3 regions of the Paenibacillus allorhizosphaerae genome follow, and region 3 is predicted to be linked to each of the others. Evidence: riboswitches for the same ligand, from Rfam matches in the RefSeq annotation. Region 3 holds a riboswitch; each other region holds the start of a gene.
The links. A riboswitch is a leader RNA that binds a small molecule or an ion and turns the genes downstream of it on or off. The one in region 3 is predicted to bind cobalamin.
Positions count from the first base shown of each region.

Region 1: another riboswitch for cobalamin. It lies ahead of ACFQI7_RS18740 (ribonucleoside-diphosphate reductase subunit alpha); the one in region 3 lies ahead of ACFQI7_RS18235 (ABC transporter substrate-binding protein).
Region 2: another riboswitch for cobalamin. It lies ahead of ACFQI7_RS16635 (S-layer homology domain-containing protein); the one in region 3 lies ahead of ACFQI7_RS18235 (ABC transporter substrate-binding protein).

Region 1 covers NZ_JBHSRV010000004.1:528,301-535,515, reverse strand. Annotated here, with positions in the region: gene ACFQI7_RS18755 (amino acid ABC transporter permease) at 1-131, opposite strand, end outside; gene ACFQI7_RS18750 (amino acid ABC transporter substrate-binding protein) at 200-979, opposite strand; gene ACFQI7_RS18745 (ribonucleotide-diphosphate reductase subunit beta) at 1,311-2,348, opposite strand; gene ACFQI7_RS18740 (ribonucleoside-diphosphate reductase subunit alpha) at 2,857-5,082, opposite strand; cobalamin riboswitch at 5,206-5,407, opposite strand; gene ACFQI7_RS18735 (DUF2203 domain-containing protein) at 5,717-6,121, shown strand; gene ACFQI7_RS18730 (copper resistance CopC/CopD family protein) at 6,224-7,215, shown strand, end outside.
Region 2 covers NZ_JBHSRV010000004.1:72,940-80,154, forward strand. Annotated here, with positions in the region: gene ACFQI7_RS16635 (S-layer homology domain-containing protein) at 1-3,122, opposite strand, end outside; cobalamin riboswitch at 3,355-3,543, opposite strand; gene ACFQI7_RS16640 (YrdB family protein) at 3,615-3,953, opposite strand; gene ACFQI7_RS16645 (ferritin-like domain-containing protein) at 4,220-4,765, shown strand; gene ACFQI7_RS16650 (DinB family protein) at 4,787-5,344, opposite strand; gene ACFQI7_RS16655 (helix-turn-helix transcriptional regulator) at 5,413-6,357, opposite strand; gene ACFQI7_RS16660 (M24 family metallopeptidase) at 6,385-7,215, opposite strand, start outside.
Region 3 covers NZ_JBHSRV010000004.1:411,959-419,173, forward strand. Annotated here, with positions in the region: gene ACFQI7_RS18230 (FecCD family ABC transporter permease) at 1-971, opposite strand, end outside; gene ACFQI7_RS18235 (ABC transporter substrate-binding protein) at 973-1,992, opposite strand; cobalamin riboswitch at 2,215-2,420, opposite strand; gene ACFQI7_RS18240 (type 2 periplasmic-binding domain-containing protein) at 2,465-2,986, opposite strand; gene ACFQI7_RS18245 (aspartyl-phosphate phosphatase Spo0E family protein) at 3,100-3,369, opposite strand; gene ACFQI7_RS18250 (aminotransferase class I/II-fold pyridoxal phosphate-dependent enzyme) at 3,510-4,709, opposite strand; gene ACFQI7_RS18255 (Lrp/AsnC family transcriptional regulator) at 4,726-5,217, opposite strand; gene ACFQI7_RS18260 (hypothetical protein) at 5,371-5,649, opposite strand; gene cysK (cysteine synthase A) at 5,816-6,742, opposite strand; gene ACFQI7_RS18270 (flavin-containing monooxygenase) at 6,800-7,215, opposite strand, start outside.

The DNA of each region.
Region 1 (7,215 bases), 120 kb from region 3:
CTTTTTACAGCGAGCGTAAGCGCGAATCCGAGCGGAATCGACACCACGATGGCGATCAAAAACAGCAGCACTGTCATTTGAGCGCCTTCGAGCATCGGCTTTATCATTGTAGCGATACGATCAACGGACATAACAAATTCCTCCAACAATAAAACAGGATTTCCGAAGAGATCCCGTTTGCTGCGTTCATGAAATGAGCTTATTTCAACACTTTATCTTCGCCGAACCATTTCTGCGAAATTTTCGCGGCGGTACCGTCCTGATTCAGTTCGTCAAGCGCTTTTTGCAGCTTTTGCAGAAGCGCTTCGTTGCCTTTCTTTACGCCGATGCCATATTCTTCCGGGGCCAGCGATTCGCCGAGCAGCTTAAACGTGCTGTTTTCTTTGGACATGTAGTATTTAACGACCACCTCGTCGATGACGACGGCATCCACGCGGCCGATCTTCAGATCGCTCAAGGCGAGCACATTATCCGCATATTCGGTGACGGTTTTGATTTTGGATTTAATCGGACTGTCGTTCAAGGCATCCGCCGCGGAAGACAAGGATTGCAGACCTACCGTTTTCCCGGCCAGATCGTCGAGCTTGGTCAAGTTCGATTTGGCTAGTGTGACGATCACTTGCGCATTTTTCAGATAAGGCTTGGTGAACAGCACTTTGCCTTTCCGTTCATCGGTAATCGTATATCCGTTCCATATGAGGTCGATCCGGCCGCTGCTCAGTTCGGATTCTTTCGTTTTCCAGTCAATCGGCTGGAATTGTGCCGCCGTGCCCATCTTTTCTGCGGCCGCTTTCGCATAATCGATATCAAATCCGACAATCTCGTTCTTCTCATCGCGGAACCCCATCGGCGCAAATTTGTCATCGATGCCAATGACCAGCTTTTTACCTTCTCCTGCGGAAGTCGGCTTGGAGGCGCAGCCTGTAAAAAACATAAGTGCCGAAGCGAGAATTAAACCGACCGTTGCGATGCGTTTCATAACGTAAAAAAACCACCTTTACCTGAATGTGTGTCATGTTGCTTTAGTGCGTTACCACTTTATCAAGAATTTCATCATATCATAGTTTATAAAAAGCTGTCGATAAGCAGGTAGAACCAAAATGTACCATAAATTTATATATAATTTGATAGATATGACTTGATTATAAAGAGATTATTTTCATTTTATTCGAACAAAGGTAAATAATTTTCGTGTGGTTCAACCTCCGGGCGACGAGCCTGCTCGGAATGTGATGCGAGCCTCCGCGACAGCGAAAAACAAAGGACCGACCCGCTGAGCATCGCTCGAGGATCGGCCCTGAGGTACGGGCTTACAGGTCGTCCCAGTTCAAATTGGACGATTTGCTGTAGTTGGTCACTTTTTGCTCGAAGAAGTCGGTTTTCATGCTGTTCATATTGCTGAAGCTCTCCACCCATTTCATCGGATGGTCGATGATTTCGGGATATAATATTTCCAGGCCCAGCTTTTTCAACCGCTCGTTGGAGAGGTACTTGATATATTGGTCAATGATGTCGTTGCTGAGACCGTGAATGTTGTTGTCGGTAATGTATTGTCCCCATTCGATTTCGTGCTGAACGGCGGTACGCATCATGCCGCGAAGCTCCTCGATCAGCTCGTCGGTGAATATTTCCGGATTTTCCTTGCGGATTTCGCGGAAAATGTTTTGGAACAATGCGAGATGCGTCAATTCGTCACGCTGAATGTATTTGATTTCCGAGACGGTGCCGAGCATTTTTCCTTGACGGCCGAGCGCGTAGAAGAAGCTGAAACCGCTATAGAAGTAGATGCCTTCCAAAATGTAATTCGCCATAATCGTGCGCATCAAATTCGCGGTCGACGGGTCTTCGATGAACCGTTCATACAGATCGGTAATGAACCGGTTGCGGCGAAGCAGATGCTTGTCCTCGCGCCATTGGTTGTAAATTTCGTCGCGCACCTCCGCGGAGCATACGCTGTCGAGGATGTAAGAGTAGCTTTGGCTGTGCACCGCTTCCTGGAACGTCTGCACGGTCAAGCACAGGTTAACCTCCGGTGCCGTAATGTACTCGTTGATGTTCGGCAGGTTGGCCGTTTGCAGCGAGTCGAGGAAGATCAGAAACGAGATGATTTTATCGTAGCTTTGCCGCTCGATCGGCGAAAGGAATTTGTAATCCTTCGCGTCCTGGGCCAGCGGAATTTCTTCCGGAATCCAGAAGTTGTTCATCATCGTGCGGTACATTTTGGTCGCCCAGTCGTACTTCACGTTATTCAGCTCGATCAGATTCGTCGTATTGCCGCCGATCATGCGGCGCTTGCCCCAATCCCGGTCGCCGTTTTCGTTGAACAGTTTTTTCTTTTGCAGTTCCATGGTTTTTTCGCTCCCCCTAAATCCCCCTCCCGAGGGGGACCCCAGAGGGCGGCTGCCCCCCGGACCCCCGCTCGGCGGAGAGTGGTACTTGTGTGCTTGTGGCTCGCGTCGGCCTGAAGCGCGTTTGCCCTGTAGGGCAAACGGCGCTTCAGGCACGCTATACGTTGGTGCGGCGGAAAGCCGGCAGGTTGGTGCAGTTTTGGCGTAGCGTTGGTGCGGGGGCGCGCTTTCGCAGCAGAGGTTCCTAGGCTTTTGCCAAGGAACCTCTGCTGCACGCTTTACTGCGCAAGCCCCTCGCGCGCGGTAGGCGGAAATGCGCTTCGCTGTTTCCGCCGTCCGCACGTGGTGCAAAAACGTAAGCGGGCAGAGGGGGGAAATGCGCTTCGCTGTTTCCCTCCTGCCCGGCGGCATCGTGCAACTGCGGGAGCCCCCGCGCAATTAGTGCAAAAGCGTGAGCGGGCGGGGGAAGGAAAATGCGCTTCGCTGTTTTCCACCCCGCCCATGCGCATTAAGCGCTGCAGCTGACGCAATCTTCGATTTCGAGGCTCTTGTTGCGGCAGTAGTAGACGGTTTTCAGGCCGTTTTTCCAGGCCGCCATGTAGAGCTCGAGGAATTCGCGCGCGGACATCTCCGGCGTGATATATAGATTGAACGATTGCGACTGGTCGATGTGGCGCTGCCGGACACCGGCGGCGCGGATGCTCCAGAGCTGGTCGATCCGGTGCGCTTCCTTGTAGAACCACATCGTCTCGGCGTTCAAGTTCGGCGCGGTTTGCGGGATGACCGCATTTTTCTTCTCCTCGACGAAAAACTTGTTGAAGATCGGATCGATGCCCGCGGTGGAACCGGCGATGAGCGAAGTGGACGCGGTGGGCGCGACGGCGAACATCCAGCCGTTGCGCACTCCGTGCTTGGCTACTTGCTCTTGAAGCTCCTGCCACTCGGGGCTGTCGTAGCCGCGATCTTCGAAATACGCGCCGCTTTGCCATTCGCTGCCCTCGAAGGCAGGATAGGCGCCTTTTTCTTTGGCGATTTCCATCGATGCCTTGATCGCGTAGAAGTTCATCCACTCGTAAATTTCGTCCGCTTTGGCAAGATGCTCGTCGGATTCCCACTGAATTTGGAGCTGCGCCAGCATTTGGTGGTAACCGCTGGAGCCGAGGCCGACGGCACGGTATTTTTTATTTGTAATTTCCGCCTGCGGAATCGGATAGTAGTTCAGGTCGATGACGTTGTCCATCATCCGCATTTGCGTCGTGACGACGCGCTCGACGTCTTCTTTCGTATAGACGCGTCCCAGGTTGGTCGACGACAGGTTGCAGACGACGAAGTCGCCGCTTTTCACTTGCGATGTGATGATCCCGTCTTCATGCTGGGTTTGGATCAGTTCGGTCGGGCTCATGTTTTGGCAAATTTCGGTGCACAGGTTGGAGCAGTAGATCATGCCTTTATGTTTGTTCGGGTTGGCGCGGTTTACCGTATCGCGGAAGAAGACGAACGGCGTTCCGGTCTCGAAAGAGCTCGTCAGGATGCGCTTCATAATATCGATGGCCGGCACTTCTTCCTTGGAAATGCTGTCGTCGTTCACGCAATCCAAGTAGCGGCTTTCCCATTCATCGCCCCACGAATCCTCGATGGAATACCCTTTTGCTTTGCGTACCTCGTGCGGGTCCAGCAAGTACCAGCTGCCGCGTTCTTCGACGGTTTTCATGAACAGGTCGGGAATGCACACGCCCGGGAATATATCATGCGCCTTCATCCGATCGTCGCCGTTGTTCGTCCGCAGGTTCAGGAAGTCGAGAATATCTTTGTGCCATACGTCCAGGTATACCGCGACGGCGCCGGAACGTACGCCCAGCTGGTCGACGGCGACCGCCGTATTATTGTAGTTTTTGATCCACGGGACGACACCGCCTGCGACGCCTTTGTATCCGCGGATGTTGGAGCCCCGGCTGCGCACTTTGCCGACATAAATGCCCATGCCGCCGCCATGCTTGGATACTTGGGCGAAGCTTTGATCGACATTGTAAATGCCCCACAGGTTGTCCGGCACCGTATCGATGAAGCAGCTGGACAACTGATGCAGCGGCTTGCGCGCATTGGCGAGCGTCGGTGTAGCGACCGTCATCTCCAGCTGGCTCAGCACATCGTAGAATTGTTTGGCCCAACGCAGCTTGTCCGCTTCTTTCATGGCCAAATGCATCGCTACGCCCATGAACAGCTCCTGCGGCAGTTCCAGTACTTCCTTGTCCAGCCCTTTGATCAAATAGCGGTCGGCGAGCGTCTTCAATCCGATGTAGTTCAGCAGGTAGTCGCGTTCCGGTTTGATGTAATTGCCGAGCTCCATAATTTCATCGCGGCTGTAATGCTCCAGTATGTAAGCGCCGTACCGTCCCGCATCGGTCAAGTATGTAATTAAAGAGTACAGGTCGCCGTAACCGAAATGACCGTATTTGCGGTTCAGACGGGCTTCTTTATATAGATCGTAAGTGAGAAGTTTGGCTGCGACGTATTGCCAGTTCGGCTGCTCGACGCTCGTTTTCTCTACGGCGACCTGGATTAACAGACGCTGAATTTCTTGGGTCGAAATTCCGTTGCGGAACAAGGGCAGCAGCGCCGTCTCCAGCTCCAGCGGATCGCACTCCGGGTACGATTCGCAGGCGAAATCGATCACTTTTTTCATTTTGGAAAACACGAGTTCTTCCTTCGTGCCGTCTCTTTTTACAATAATCATGCGCGTTCACTCCTTAGCATATATGCACTAAAAAAATGAAAAACATGCTCCGCCGTCCCAAGGCAGATGCATGCTGAAATAAAGCGTTGTTCTTGCGACACATCCCTATCTGCCGTAGGGGCTTGCGTGCCGTAGACAAAGGCAGGTATCCTGGCTTCGAAGTACAGCGCTCGCGGCGGCCTTCCCGATCCGTGCGGATCAGTGGCGAAATTTGCCGAAAGCCTCTTCGTTACAGTGGCGGGACCGCTCCGGAATCAAACCGGCTTCCCTTTTCAATCTTCCACAACATATCGTGGTGAAAGATACCTCAATCTACAATATGTAGTTTTTGTGAGTGCTAAAATGAATTTTACCTATCGGCTCTTCATCTGTCAATCTATTAATTTTTTTCGACAATGGGAGGAAAATAGAGTCGCCCGGAGAAGGGGGACCCGCGGGTTTGGTTCGTACGTCCAAAATATGCTACATTATAGAAAGCTGCGGCATGAGCGCTTTAAAACAGCCCGAACAGAGGAACGCAAGTCGTTTGCGATCATGCTGCACAAGAGCCATGTCATTGGATTGATGGACTGCAGAATGCAACAAGCTATGTCGTTTGGATTAACAATTGTTCTTAGGCCATGGAGGGAGAACCGTGAAAAAATATTTTACACCGGAAGAGGCGAACGCATTGCTGCCCGCCGTTATCCTCGATCTCGACAGGCTGCAAAGCATAAGCAGGCGCCTTGAAGTGAAGTTTGCTCAACTGCAGGCGCTAAAGGCGCATGTTCGCAAGTACGGCAAGCCGGAAGGCGAGGACCCTTTCTTTTCCATCGAGTGCGAGCTGGAAATGATGCAGCTTGAGGCCGATGCCGGTTTCCGCAGCTTGCAGATGAAGGGGGCTCAGCTCAAAGACCTCGATACCGGTTTGGTTGACTTTCCTGCGATGATCGACGGGATCGAAGTGCTATTATGCTGGAAGCTCGGGGAAGAACGAATCGAGTATTATCACGGGCTGGACGACGGGTTTATCGGCCGGAAGCGGCTCTCGCAGGAGTAAGTTGATCGAATCTTGTCGATTAGCAGGAGATTAGCTCAGATGGTTATATTTTTCTTCCTGTTAGCCGGCTGTTTTTCGTCGGACGTGATGACTAGGAGGTTTATGAAATTGCTGCACCGCATCAGAAGGCTGGGGCTCCTGCCTGGAGGGGCTTCTTTGTACCGTCTTTCCACAGGTACTTTTATTTTTGTTTTTTTGATAAGCATGCTGTTTGCCGTCCTTGGCGCCCGCGAAGCAAGCGCTCACGCAAGCCTCATTGAATCGGCTCCCGCCGCTAACTCGTCTTTGACGCAGTCGCCGGAAAAAGTCACGCTGACCTTCAATGAACGTCTGGAAGAAGGGCTGTATTATTTGCGTGTATTCGATGCCGAGAAACGCAAAGTGACGGACCGCAGCGCGGTCATGAACGCATCGAAGACCGTTCTTTCGCTGGATCTGCCGAAGCTGGAGAAAGGCACGTACCTTGTAACGTACCATGTAATTTCGGCGGACGGGCATCCGGTGGACGGCACCTACCTGTTTGCGGTAGGACAAAGCCTCGACAACATCTCCGGGGGAACCGCACCGCAGACGGGCCACCTGCAAGGACATGGCGGTCTGATTGACCGGTTTACGCTGGGAGACGGGCTGCGGTTCGCTTCGCGCATCGCTTTTTATATGACAATGCTCGCTTTTACGGGATGGCTGCTATGGATGCGATGGTTCGGCAGCGGAACAGCGGAGCCGGTACGCGCAAGGCTGAGGCTTTGGGGCGAACGCATTCAGCAATCTTATTTGATCGTTTATATTTTGTTCATGTGGGCTCATCTGTGGCAGCTTGTCGGCGACGGCGGGGCCCAGGAACTGCTGCGGCTGTTCACGGCGACCGGAATCGGCTATGCCTGGATCGGAGGCTTGTTGCTCGCCCTGCTGTCTTTCGTGATGCTGTATCGCAGCGCCTTGCTGGATTATGCATGGGTTGCGCTTGTATGGGGAGCGAAAAGTTTCCTCGGCCACGCCGCCGCCTTTGAGCCGAAGAGCGAGACGATTTTGCTTGACTGGCTTCACTTGGCTGCAGCTTCCGTATGGGTCGGCGGTTTGCTGTTCATGCTCGT
Region 2 (7,215 bases), 340 kb from region 3:
GCGTTGTCCCGATAAGGCGCGAGCGCCGCAAGCGCCATTCCCGTCAAGTCGAGGTTCGACGCGTCCCCGCGGTCCAAAGGCCAGCCGCCGTCGCTATTTTGCGCTTGCAGCAGCCAGCGGATCAATTTGTCCTCGTTCCAAAGCGCATCTGCCGATACGCGGTATTGGCCCGAACCTAATACCGTAAGCGCAAATATCGGACCGTTCGTTCCTTGCGCCGTCATGCGTTGGTTATTTGCAATCGCCTCGATCAGGTTATAGCCTGCAATGCGTTCCGGATCGCCGCCGGCCGCTTTGACCCCGATGGCCAGCCGTTCGTAATCGGTCACGTTCCGTACAATGCCTTTTTTCTCTTCCAACATGCTTTCTGCAGAAGCAATGTAAGCGGGCGGGACTTGAACCCCTGCCGTCGCCAGCGCGTACGCTTCCCAATCGGATAGCTCCGTATGGCTTTGCACATACTTGACCGCTTTCTCGATCGCCTTGCTCACATCGTCGGCGGGTTGTTGCTGCACAAGCATGCTTTTATCGATAACGGCGAATTTCGTAAAATGATCGACTGTACCTGTGATAACGCCGGTCTTGGAATCGATCACGGCCGGAATCGGAATCCACTGCGACGTCTGCTCGTTCAGCCACACCATCGCCAGCTGCGTAAGATCATCCGCGTCCAGCGACGTTCGGATCGATATATAGACAGGGTAATCGAATGTTGTTCCGGTTGGACCGAGCTCGTAGATCGAAGAGATCAGTTCCTCGCGCCCACCGGCGTTATCCAGCTCCTGAATCGACAGCTGTTTGTCTTCCTGCAAAGCTTTTTCCGGAATGCGCAGCCTTACTTCTTCTTTCTCATCGGTGAGATCGACGGCGTCCCGCGCAGAAGCGGACCGTTCCAACGCCACCTTGTTGGCTGCCAGCGTTTGCCTTAATTTTTGTTTCTCTGCGTCCGTCATTTTTTGATTGCCGTTCAGCACACGTACCGTTTGAACCTTCGGATCTACCGGACTCGTGTTGGCGTAACCGATCGGAATCAGAGCCAGGTTGCTCTCAAGCTCGCTCGCGGCATTCGGGCTCGTCTGAATATTGCCCGCACCCGGAGGAGGCGTGCACGATTCGGTCAGCGCCGCTTTCACGTCATCGCCGCCGTTCTTCGTATAACGCCAGTCGACGCGGTCCCCGATATTGATTTTGTAGCCGCCGGCGCTTGTCGTCGGGAACGAGCAATTGACCGCGTACATCCAGCCGCTCTTCGATCCTTTATCGAATTCGCGCAAACCGTCGATTCCGCTTACGTAGGCGCTGGAGCCGCTGCCCTTCGATTGTACCCGACCCGCCCCCAAGGCGCGAATGAGGACGGAAAATGCCGTATCTCCGCTCTGCCAGTCAAGCGACTGTGAAGACAAGATCGTTCCAAGCTTATCATCGCCCGCCACGCTGATCGTAATCGTTCTTGACGGGGGCACCGGTCCTCCCGGAACGGGTCCCGGATTATCGTTCGCAGTTAAGCGTTTGACCCCGCGAAGCACGGTAGGATAGCCGTTAACGAGCGGTCCGGTAACGACAATCCGCTGGTCCGCCGCCGTATACCCGTTCGGGAATTCGGCGATGCCCTGCGCGCCCGTCCATACTTTCTGCTCTCCGACCTGCACATACACTGCAGCAGCGACGGAGACCGCCGGGGAACTGTATAAATTTTCGATCTGCGTTACTTTTACGCGGAACGGTTCGCCTGCAACAGGTTCCTCGGGTGCCAATGAAATGTCTGCGAGCATTTTGAAAGCATCGTAAGGCCCGTAGAAGATGGCAAGCTCGTCACCGTCTTGCAGCTTAACGTCCTTCCAAAGATAATCGTTGGTCCATTTTCCGTCCCGTTTAATATTGAAAGCCCAATAATCATATGAACTGCCGTATACGTACTTCGATACGGTTCCGATCTTCGTTACGTCGAAGAAGAAACCGTCTGAAGTCTCGACAGGGAGATTGTTCTGAGCAGCCAGCAGCTGCAGCGCTTCGAGCGGTGTTTCGGCCGATAGATCCCCTTCCGCAAGCGTCGTGTCCTTATGTTCAATATGGACATATACCGATGCTTTCGGCTGCGGATTGCCTTCCGAAGGCAGGGGAACTTCATACTCCCCGCCTTGCCCGCCGGTTAGCGTATTGAAAGCAAGCAGGGCAAGCAGCCCCTGATACGTCGCAGATTTGTCAGACGACGTTCCGTTTGTAACTGCAAACCCGCCGTCCGCGTTAAAATTACGGAACAATGCGGTCAGCAGATTCCCGTAAATTTTATCAAAACTTCCCGTTCTTCCGTCGATTTGCTGCGCGGAAAGTCCTAAAATTACATAAGCCAATGTATTGCTGTTGGCAATGCCGCTTTCCGAATTTAAGTCGCCGTTCCCCGACTGTATCGATGCGATCCAAGCCGTTGCTTTCGATACAGACGCTTTCACGTCAGAACGATCCTTGTATGGAGCAAGCGCCCATAGCGCCGCACCGGTCAAATCCAGATCGGACTTGCTATTGTCCAGTGCCCAGCCCTGATCCGGAATTTGACTGCTCAACAGTCGGCTGACCAGCTTATCCTGCGTCCAGGTTGCGTTCACCGGAACCTGGTACGATCCGTTATTCAATGCAAGAAGGGCATAAATCACCCCGTTAATTCCCTGCATTTCGAGCTGCGGATGATTGTAAATCCGCTCGATGAGATTGATCCCTCCGAAAGAAACGGGATCCCCTCCCGCCGCCTTGACACCTAGCGCCAATGTGACGTAGTCGGTTACTTTCGCTTGAACCTCGAGCCTCGCTGCTTGCTTCTTGGCTTCACTCAAATACTCATCCGTTGACGGCACCGTCTTGCCTGCCGCATGAAGCGTATAAACATACCAGTCTCTCAGTTCTGTATTATTCACGTCCCAATGATTCGCAACCCACGCGGACGCTTCCTCAATTGCTTGCGAAACCGTTATTATCCGGGTCTCCTCGCCGGATCCCGTATCGGTCTGGAGCGCGTTCGCAGCTGCAACACCGGCGAAGCCGCCGATGCCGCTAACGAGCTGCGCAAACAGCAGCAGGCCGATGACCAGCAGATAAAACGGACGTTTCCATGCACTAATTTTGCCCATTGTTCTCGCTTCTCCCTCTCTTCTCTCTGAACTGCCCATTTTCATAGAACCGTTGCTTAAGCCGGGAACAAGCCAAAAAAGGCACCTCCCCGAATGGAAGATGCCTGCGATCGTATGGATAGGATGCCGAAACGAAAAACCGAAGCCGCCGATGCAGAAAACGATGTTTCTGCAGCCAGAGCATAGCCGGTACAGCCGCCGATCTCACACCTCCCTATATCGCGTAGGTTCCTGGGGTGTTAACGAACAGGCAGGTCTCCTGACTTGCGCATCGACGCTGGCCCGCTTCCTTCCCATTTCTTGCGAAACAGTGGCTCTTGCGGGGGCTCCTCGCTTACAGTGGCGCGACCGTACCGGATTTTCACCGGTTTCCCTATTATGACGAGCTTCCAAGCTCGCCACCCGTTCTCTTTTTTAAAACTATGAAAATGACTTCATTATCTTATCATGACGGCTTACGCTCGTCTACAAGAAAAGCAGACGCCTCGCCGGCTATTGCTTGAACACGACGATCAGCACCCGGCTGTTTACAGCCGTAATGACAAAAATAACCGATAGCCGGGCTTGTCCGAAATAGTACAATGAAATGGCGGCCGATCCAAAAACCAAGATCTCAAATACCAAACGCCCCAGGTTGCCCACATCATATGTCGCTTTGGGAGATACGAACAGCCCCCATATGATCGCAGCAAGCAGCGGGGCTCCTATGCCTAGAGCGATTTTCAAAATCCAGCCGTTTCCGGTTCGAAAGCCCCAATACCCGAGCGCAGTCAGCGCGCATAACTCCAAAACAAACCGTAATAACAAATTTGCGCCTTTTACAATCTCCAATCGTTATTCACGCTCCATCCGTTTTTTTGATTATCGCATACGCGATGAAATCCAAACAGTTCCGGCTTTTGATTTAAAGCAAATTTATTTGGGATCGAATGGCGTTCCCGCTCCGTACCCGAAGCCGCTTTAAAAAAAAAGCAAAAAGAGGGGCGGTCCCCTCTTTTTTGGGCTTTTATTTTCTAGACATGTTGCCCTTCCAACGAAACTCTCATATATTATCACGGATTTGCGTTCATCATTTACTATCGTTCGGAGGGAATAGCGTGCTTCAATATCCTTTTTATCAACCTTGGGTGCCTTATGCCTACCCCCCTGCAAGTACCGGAGCTATGTTTTCGGACATGGATTACTATGGATACCGGAACGAGGCTCAACCTGAATCGTACAAATCTTTGCAAGAAGCGCTTGCCTTAATCAAACAATCGGTCCAGGGCGAACGGGAAGACGAATTATTTTATGACTATCTGATTTCCATCGCTCCTACGCAGGAAGAAAAGAAAATCATCGAAAGCATACGGGACGACGAGCGGAAGCATAACAACATGTTTAGAACCATTTATCAAAACTTGACCGGCCAAACGATTACGGCACTCGAAAGCACTTCATTCGAGAAACCGGCTTCATACATTGACGGCGTGAAAAAAGCGCTGTTCGGCGAGCTGGCCGCAGTCGAGAAATATCGCGATATCCGCGCAGGTCTGCCCAACCGCTATTACCGTGACATGGTATTCGAGATTATAACCGACGAAATCAAACACGCTACGAAGTACAACTACATTTTATATTTGGACCTGAGTCGGAAGAAATAAAAAATATTTCCAATCGACATATCACTTGGATGATTCGCCTGGCAGGCTGCTTAAACCAACAAATTGCTCCAACCGCGCCTTTTGAAGCAGATGGTGCCGGTAGTGCATCTCGACCAACTGAAACCACTCGACCGCGTTCAGGTCGCCGAATCTCGGATGAGCCTTCGTGCCGCTCTCCTGCATATCCGCAAGCGCGGGCTCCACTTCCTGCATGCGCCGCACCACATCGTTCAGTCCCGCAACCAGCTGTTCCTTGCTTTCCGGCTGCGCGGGCGTATATTCCGGCGTGGCCGGCACTTGAATGCGGATCCCAGGAAAGCTGCCTTGCGCAAACACCAGGCGGCCTGCCTCCGTTTTTCTTTCCGTACCACCGGTTTCCGCAGCCTGCTCCCGGCAAGCCTCGATATTTCGCAAATGCAAATATAGCGTCCCCTGAATCAAATGAAGGTACATTTGACCTAACGACCATTCGTCGTCGGATGGTTTTCTCGTAAGCTGCTCTATCGTCAGCGGCTCCAATCCGCGAATATATTGCCGGACCAAGTTTTCAAAACGGTTCAATGTCTCTTTCGTGTTCATTTACTAGAACAGCTCCTTTGATATGGAATCTGTCTATACGATACCAAAAAGCTACTGACAGCAGTATGTCAGTAGCTTAACAGCATCCTTTCAATTTCTTGCCTGATCCGTGTGCGCATCGCTTCCGGTTCGAGCACGACCGCATGACTCCCCCATCCGAGCACCCAAGGCAAAACATCCGTCAACTGACGGACGCGGAGCGTGACATAACAGGCTTCATCGGTCGTTTCGATCATATGGATATAGTAGGAGCGATTTTCCTCGATTTTCGCAGCGAAACCGGCCGGAAACCGGACACGTATGATGCAGTTTCGATCGTCCGGCGGTGCGTACTGCTCCAGGTTAAAATCGTCGGGACGCGCAAAGCGCGAATCCAACAGCTCGAGCCCGCTCATGCGGCTCAACCGAAAATGGCGCAAATCTTGCCGAAGCTCGCAAAAAGCGATGATGTGCCAAACGCCGCTTACAAGCACGAGCCCGTACGGCGAGGCAATCCGCGTTATGCCCCCGCCTTCCTCCGGCGCTGCCGATCCTTTGACATAGCGAAAGCGTACCTGACGCTCTTCGAGGACGGCAAGTCGCAGCAGCGTCAGCTTCCGCTTCTCCGGGTCGGTTACGTTTCTGCCCGGATTTAGCATCCTGAGTCCGCTCCGGACTCGCGCCGCCTCCTGCAGGACGGTTCCCGGCAGCACCGACTCCAGCTTCGCGCGGGCCGCTTTCGCCTTGGAGCGGTAGTCCTCGTCGAATTGCTGCTCCACCATATCTGCACCGAGCAGCAGCGTTACCGCTTCTTCCGGCAGGAAGCTGACCGGCGGCAAAAAATAGCCGTCCATGAGCGAGTAGCCTTGACCGGGTGCGCCGATGACAGGCACCCCGGCTTCGCTGAGCGCCTGAACGTCGCGGTAAATCGTACGTACGCTCGTCTCGAACGTCACGGCCAAATCTTCCGCCCGCAGCGTCCCTTTGCGCTGCAGCTCCAGCACAATGGCCAGCATCCGGTCGGTCTTATTCATCGTCTGCCCCAACCTCCATTCCGGTGACTACACTTCGACGACCGTTAGTTCCTTCGGAAACGAGGTCAGAACCTGAACGCCTTCCTTCGTGACCAAGACGTTGTCTTCAATCCGCACGCCGCCCAAGCCCGGGATATAAATGCCCGGTTCCGCCGTAAATACCATCCCTTCGCGCATGAGATCGGCATTGTTCGCATGGATGGACGGATATTCATGAATTTCCAGGCCGAACCCGTGCCCCGCCCGGGTAATGAAGTATTCGCCGTATCCTTTTCGTTCAATGCAGCTTCGCGCCGCAAGATCGAGGCTGGCGAAGGAAGCTCCCGGGTGCACCGCCTGAATCATTTGCATGTTCGCCTGCAATACGGCGTCATATATTTCCCGGCACTTGTCGCCGACGTCGCCTACGGCGAACGTTCTTGTCAGGTCCGAAGCGTATCCGTCGATAAATACGCCTGCATCGAACAGCAGCAGCTCGCCTTCCTGAATCGGTTCCATACCCGGTACGCCATGCGGCAGCCCGGTTTTGGCGCCCGATAACACCATCGTATCGAACGAGGGACCGTCCGCTCCGAGCTTCTTCATCCTGTGCTCCATTTCGGCTACGAGATCCAGCTCCGTTACGCCGGGCTTTACGAGCGGCAGCGCTTGATGCAGCACTTCCTCGATGCAGCGGATCGCTCTCCGGATAGCAGCAACCTCCGCATCGCTTTTCACGACACGAAGCTGAGCCAGCTGCTGATCTATATGCACCGCTTCCTCCGCTCCTGTCGCTTCCATCAAACCGTGATACCGCTTCACGTTCAAATGGTCTTCCTGGATGCCGATCCGCTTGATCGCACCCTTCATATGGCGCTT
Region 3 (7,215 bases):
GTCACGATCCCGAGCGGAAGCTCCGTCGGGCTGAGCAGCGTGCGGGCAATCGTATCGGCCCACAGCACATAAATTGCGCCGCCGATCAACGAGAGCGGCAACAGCAGGCGATAATCCGGCCCGACCATCAGTCGGAGCAAATGCGGGATCAACAGACCGACGAAAGCAATCACGCCGGATACGGACACGGCGGCCGCCGTTATCAAGGTCGATACGAGCAGCACGATCAGCTTGGTCCGCTCGACGCCCACGCCAAGATGCGCCGCCTGCTTTTCCCCGAGCGCAAACAGGTTCATCGCCCGGCCGTACCCGAGCAAAATCGCGGCGCCGACCGCGAGGTAAGGCAGCAGCACAAGCGAATACGACCACCCGCGGAGCGCCAGGCTTCCCATCAGCCAAAAAATAATTTCGTTGATGACTTGCTTGGACATCGCCACCATCAGAGAGACGAGGGCGCCCAGAAAAGCCTGCATGACGACGCCGGACAAAATGACCGTCTCTATCCGCAGCTTGCCGTCGGTCCGCGCCAACAGAAGCACGGTTCCAAGCGAAAGCATGCCAGTAATAAAGGCAATGATCGGAACGGTCCATTGACCGAACAAAGCGTACTGCAGCCCAAACAAGATGAGAAAGGCGGCACCCACCGACGCTCCCGACGATACGCCGAGCGTATACGGATCTGCGAGCGGGTTGCGGAGCACGCCCTGAAAGGCCGCACCGGCAACCCCAAGCGCCGCACCTACCAGCATCCCGAGCGCAACGCGAGGCAGACGGACCCGCCAAATGATTTGCTCCGACGAAACATTCCAGTCGGCCGCGATCCAATCGCCGAGTCCGGGGACTGGATGCAGCATAATTTTCCAAACGTGAATCAATGGAATCGGCACCGCGCCGATGGACAAAGCCGCAGTTGCGGACAGCAAAAGCAGGGCGAATGATGCCCCGCCCCAAATCCACAGTTTCCGCTTCATGTTATTTCACCCGTTCCGGGTAAATTCCTTTGGCAAACTCTACGAGCGCCTCGGTAATCCTCGGGCCCGGCCGGCTCATCGTATCTTTGTCTACGCCTGCGAGCTTGTTCGTTTTTACCGCTTCGATCTTATGCCAGCCGCTGCGCTCGCGAATGATCTGATCGATCGTTTTTTTCGATTGGTCGTCGATCAAATTTTTCGGATACAAAATGACTTGCGGGTTCGCCGCAATAATTTTTTCTTCGCTGATCATCACGTAACCCTTCTCGCCAGATGCCACGTTCACACCGCCCGATACCGTGATCAGCTCGTCGATGAACTCGCCTTTTCCGACCGTCCATCCCGGAGAAAACTCGATAAATACTTTTTTCTTCTGCTCCGGCGTTAAGTCTTTGACGGCATCCGTCACCTTCTTGCGGTCCGCTTCCATCGAGGCGGCCAGCTTCTCGGCCTGTTCTTGGCGGTCAAAGATTTGACCCATCATACGAATATTGCTGATGACATCGTCGATCGTCTTCGGTTCCAACTTAAACAAGTTTACTTTCAGCCCGCGCAGTTTCTCCACGGCTGGCAATTGCATCGATACCCCGGTCACGACAAGATCGGCCCCGGAGGCGATCAGCGCCTCTTCGTTCGGCTTGACGATGCTCCCGAGCTTCGGCTTCGACTTCGCTTCCGCCGGATAATCGCAAAAATCGGATACGCCGACGACTTTATCGCCAAGGCCAAGCGCAAACAGCGTCTCCGTCTCCGCAGGAGAAACCGACGCGATGCGTTCGGGCGCCTTCGTAAATACGAATTCTTTCCCCGTCGCATCCTTGACCTTGAGCGGATACGCCGTCTTTTTGGCGGCATTCCCCGCCTGTGCATCGCCCCCGCTTGCTTTCGGAGGACTGACGAGTTCTCCTTGCCCTGGCAGCTTGTCCTTGCTTCCGCAGCCGACGATCGCCGCCGCAAGCGTGATCGATAGCGATACGACCGCAATCGACCGCTTCATCTTGCTCTTGCTATTTCCCCACATCCAACTCATCTCCCATAAGTACTCGAATGATAACGATCCGTACAGCTTCCGAGTCGAAGCCCTTTCGAAGTCAATCCTTCATTAAAAAAGCCCCCGGCTCCGCAAGTACGGCAGCAGGGGGCACTATAGTCACTTCGCTTGCGGCGACCGTTCACCGTAGATCATCGGTATGGCCGCAGCCGGCAGGCTGTGCATTCTGCTCCTTTTCCTCGAAAGGATACAACTTTATTTACCGTTCAGGCAGGTTTCCTGGCTCATGGATGACGGAATGTCCGCTGGGCTCCGCCTTCCCGTCCGTATGAACAGTGGCTTAGCGTGGAGCTTTGAATCCATTGACAGTGGCGGGACCGCGCCGGATTCGCACCGGCTTCCCTTTTAACCCGCAGCTTAACGTTTCAAGCCGGGGCACCCGAACAGCTCTATTCAATTTATCCGGGTCGTCCGCTTTCGCGTCCGTATCCCCCGGGCATGTTTATTTCTGCGCGATTTGCTTCATCACCTGTTTCGACTGTTCCATATTCGGCGCATTCGCAGGGATGAAGGCGTACAGGTCTTTGCCGTTAAAATTTAATTCCGTAAACCATTTCGTCTTGTCCATCGGAATGCCGTATAAATGCTTTTCCGACTTTCCGTTCTCCGTAATCTCCAGCACGCCATCGGGGAAATCTTCCGCTTTCGCCAGATCGTCCAGCGGAACATAGCCGCCTTGCTGTCCAAGCGCTTTGAACTGTTGCGTGGGAATAATGATAATGCCGTTCTCCGCTGCAGCGATCTCCACCATTAATTTCTCTGCCGAAAAGATCGGCGTCGTCAGCACTTTCACCGTCGGAGCCGTGCCGAGCTTGGATTGGAGCGACTGTCCCAGCTTATCCGCCACTTCATTAGGCACTCCGTTTGCGGACATTAAAAATATCGACACATCCGCCTTCGGCCCCCCGCCGCAGCCCGCCAGTACAAAAAGCAGCAGCAGAGCGATCAGCAATTTCCGTTTCATGAGGCCTCTCTGTCCCTTCTTCGCCGGCCGCTGTGACCCAGCTTTCTATTGCTTCATCTTACCATAAACAAGCTTCCGTTTTCAAAAAAGTTTATGACAAAAAAAGAAGCCGATTACGTTCGGCCTCTCTGGTTTTGATTCATGTATTCATTAATTTTTTTGTCAAGCTCCATGCTGATCTCGACGACCTGAGCAGATGTGAGGCTGTTGCCGCTTTGCACGAGTTTCTCCAGTTCGATACGCAGCCGGTAAATATCCTCTTCTAAAGATAATGCAGATGAGGCCTGTTTTTTTTCTCCAAAAAACCACTTAGCCTTTTGATCGTTCTCACGAATCCAGCCGAAATGCAAGTACCGGCGAAGTTGATATTCCGGAAAAGCCATTGTTCATCCCTCCCACTACATATCTTTAGTCCTATGTAAGAACAGTTCCATAAACTATAAATATATGAAACTTCTCTACTATAAAGATACCAGTTTTGGAATCGATTGAAAATGACTTATTTTGACGTTTGATGTCGAATTTACAGTTTTTGGATAAACTTTCCTATACGTTCGATCGCTTCCGTCAGCTGATTTACGGAATAGGCGTACGAACAACGCAAAAAGCCTTCGCCGCCCAGACCGAACACTTGACCCGGCACCGCTGCGACTTTAGCCTCAAACAGCAGCCGCTGCGCAAATTCTTCCGAACTAAGACCCGTCGACTGGATCGACGGGAACGCATAGAACGCACCCTGCGGCTCGTGGCACTCCAACCCGATCTGGCGGAATCCCTGCACGACCAAACGACGGCGCTGGTTATACGACTCGACCATCCGGTCTTTCTCTTCCATTCCGTTCTTGAGCGCCTCCAGCGCGGCGACCTGACCCATCGAAGGTGCGCACATCACCGTGTATTGATGAATTTTGAGCATAGCCGAGATTAGATCCCGGTGTCCGCAAGCGTAGCCCATACGCCAGCCGGTCATCGCGAACGCTTTGGAAAAGCCGCTCACCAGAATCGTTCTGTCACGCATGCCGGGCATCGCCGCGAAGCTGACATGCTTTTGTTCATACGTTAATTCGGCATAAATTTCATCGGAGATAACGATCAAATCGTTCTCTTCCACTACTTTGGCGATCGGCAGCCAGTCCTCGTAAGTCATGATGCCCCCGGTCGGATTGCTCGGGTAACAGAGGATAAGCAGCTTGGATCGCGGCGTAATGGCCGCCTTGAGCGACTCGGCCGTCAGCTTGAACTGGTCTTTGGCGAACGTTTCGATGCCGACGGGAATCCCGCCGCCGATCTTGGCGATCGGGTTGTAGGAAATGTAGCACGGCTCCGGAATCAAAATTTCGTCCCCTGGCGACACGAGCGCCCGCAGCGCCAAATCGATCGCCTCACTGCCTCCTACGGTGACGAGCACCTCATCGGATGGTTCATAAAGCAGTTGGAACGAATCGTACAAATATTCCGCAATCGCCTCCCGCAGCTCAGGCAATCCCGCATTCGGCGTATACTTCGTATTGCCGCGCTCCAGCGAATACACGCAAGCTTCGCGCACATGCCATGGCGTACTGAAATCCGGTTCACCGACGCCGAGGGAAATGATGTCTTTACTGCCGCTCACCAGATCAAAAAACTTCCGAATGCCCGAGGGCTCGATTTCGCGTACCAACGGCGCCAAATAACGGCTCATGGAAGTGTCTTTTTGCGCTTGATCCTGTTTATGCTCTATCATTGTTCCTCAGCGTCCTTTACGGTGAGATTAGCAGGCGGCGGTCATCCTCATGGTCTTCGAAGGTAATTCCGTCCTGCTTATATTTTTTCAAAATAAAATGCGTCTTCGTGGAGAGCACCCGATCGATCGGGGACAATTTGTTGGACACGAAGGACGCCACTTCTTTCAGCGTCTTTCCTTCAATCTCCACGAGCAGGTCGTACGCTCCCGACATCAAATAAACGGACTTCACTTCCGGATATAAATAAATACGCTCTGCGATCGCATCAAAGCCGCGTCCGCGCTCCGGCGTAATTTGCACCTCGATAAGGGCGGTCACTTTCTCGTTGTCGACCTTCGCCCAATTGACCACCGTGGCGTATTTAACGATGACGTGCGCTTCTTCCAGCTCCCGGATCGCCTCCGCCACTTCCGCCTCCGACGCACCAAGCATGGTCGCGATAAGGGCCGGAGAACGTCGCGCATCCTCTTTGAGAAGCTCGACGATTTTCATCTTAAATTGTTCCATGGTTTGGGTCCTCCTCCAAAGCTTATTTTTTCATATTACACCCAACGGGCTGTATTTGGCAAAGGGAATTGTCGACTGCTTACAGCAAGCAACCCCCATGCAGGCATGGAGGTTAGGCGATTCATCTATGTTCAGCAAAGATTTCCGCATCGTTCATTCAAACATCAGCAGCTTGCGCATATAATTTTCGATTTCCCGCTCCCGGTACGACGGCAACACCGTAAACTCGAATTGCGGCTCGCTGTTGATTCCTTCCACCAGCCGGCCGATCGCCACGAGACGATCATCTTCATCGTATGCGGCGATGACGCGGCGGCTTTGCGAGCACACTTCGTACACGAGCGGCCCCGCCGCGGCGGAATCGGCGATGGAATCCGCCAGTTGCCTGAATTGCGATTCTGCCGGAAGCTCATTATGCAGTGCGATTTTCATACCCGTTCTCCCTTCGAACAGAAATGATAAACATCATCCTGTAATTATTATACACATTTATGTATATTTATTCAATACTTATTTCGTTTATTCCGGGAATAAAAAAGGTGTTTGTCCCGTAGACAAACACCTCTCATTCATTCGTATGCAGTTCCATTGCATGATTTCAAAATATATCCATACTGAGGTACCGCTCGCCCGTATCCGGCGCGATGCACAGTACCCGCTTGCCCTTGCCGAGCTTGTGCGCCACTTGCAGTCCCGTCCACACCGAAGCTCCGGCCGAAGGGCCGACCAGCATCCCTTCCAGCCTGGCCAAGTCCCGCGTTGTCTTCAGAGCGTCTTCATCGGACACCTGGACGATTTCGTCGTAGACGCTCGTATTGAGAATGGCAGGCACGAAGCCGGGGCTTGTGCCGACCAGCTTATGCGGTCCCGGCTGCCCTCCCGATAGTACCGGCGAACCTTTCGGTTCCACGACATAAATCTCGATGCCCGGCAGCTTCTCCCGAAGCACCTCGCCGGTTCCCGTGATCGTTCCGCCTGTGCCGGAAGAAGCGACGAACGCATCGAGCTTGCCTTCCATCTGCTCGATAATTTCAACCGCCGTCGTCACCCGGTGAATATCGGGGTTAGCCTTATTCTCGAACTGCTGCGGAATGAAGCTGTTCGGCGTCCGATCGCGCAGCTCGATCGCCTTGCGGATCGCGCCCGGCATCCGTTCTGCGGCCGGTGTCAGCACGACCTCCGCACCGTATGCCTTCAGCAGGTTGATCCGTTCCTTGGTCATGTTATCCGGCATAACCAGTATCGCTTTGTACCCTTTGGCCGCGGCGTTCATCGCCAGACCGATCCCGGTGTTGCCGCTCGTCGGCTCGATAATCGTAGCTCCGGGCTTGATGATCCCGTCCTTCTCCGCCTGTGCGATCAAATTGAACGCCGCGCGGTCCTTCACGCTTCCGCTCGGATTAAAATATTCCAGCTTCACATAAAGCTCGGCGTCATCCGCTCCGACCAGTCTTCTGACCCGAACCGCCGGAGTGTCGCCGATCAACTCCGTAATGCTGTTTACCATTTTTCTGTTCCCGCTCATGCTGCCGCCGCTCCTTTCGGCATGACCTCCGCTTGGTCATACTGCTAATATTCCCCTTTATTTTATCGGATAAGTGAAGTTTGTCAAGCAATCGACCACATATCGGGCATCCGCCCCTACGCCGCCTAGCAAAGCCGAATTGCGGCTGCGAAGCCACGGAAGTCCCAAATAATATAGCCCGCCCACCGGGCTGATTCCCCGCTCGTGCAGCGGATTGCCCTCTTTATCCAGCGCCACCGGAACGTTCAACCACGCATAGTCCGGACGGAAGCCGGTTGCCCAAACAATATTACGTGCCTCCAGTTCCGTATGATCGGCAAATTGGATGGTTCCGCCGCGCTGTCCCGTCACTCTGGGCCGCAAACGGACGGTTCCGTTCCTGATGGCCCGCTTCAGCTCCGGTACAAATACCGGATCCGGCCGGCGGCGCACCGTGCGTCCGATCAGAGAATCGGCCGGGGCGTTCAAAACAC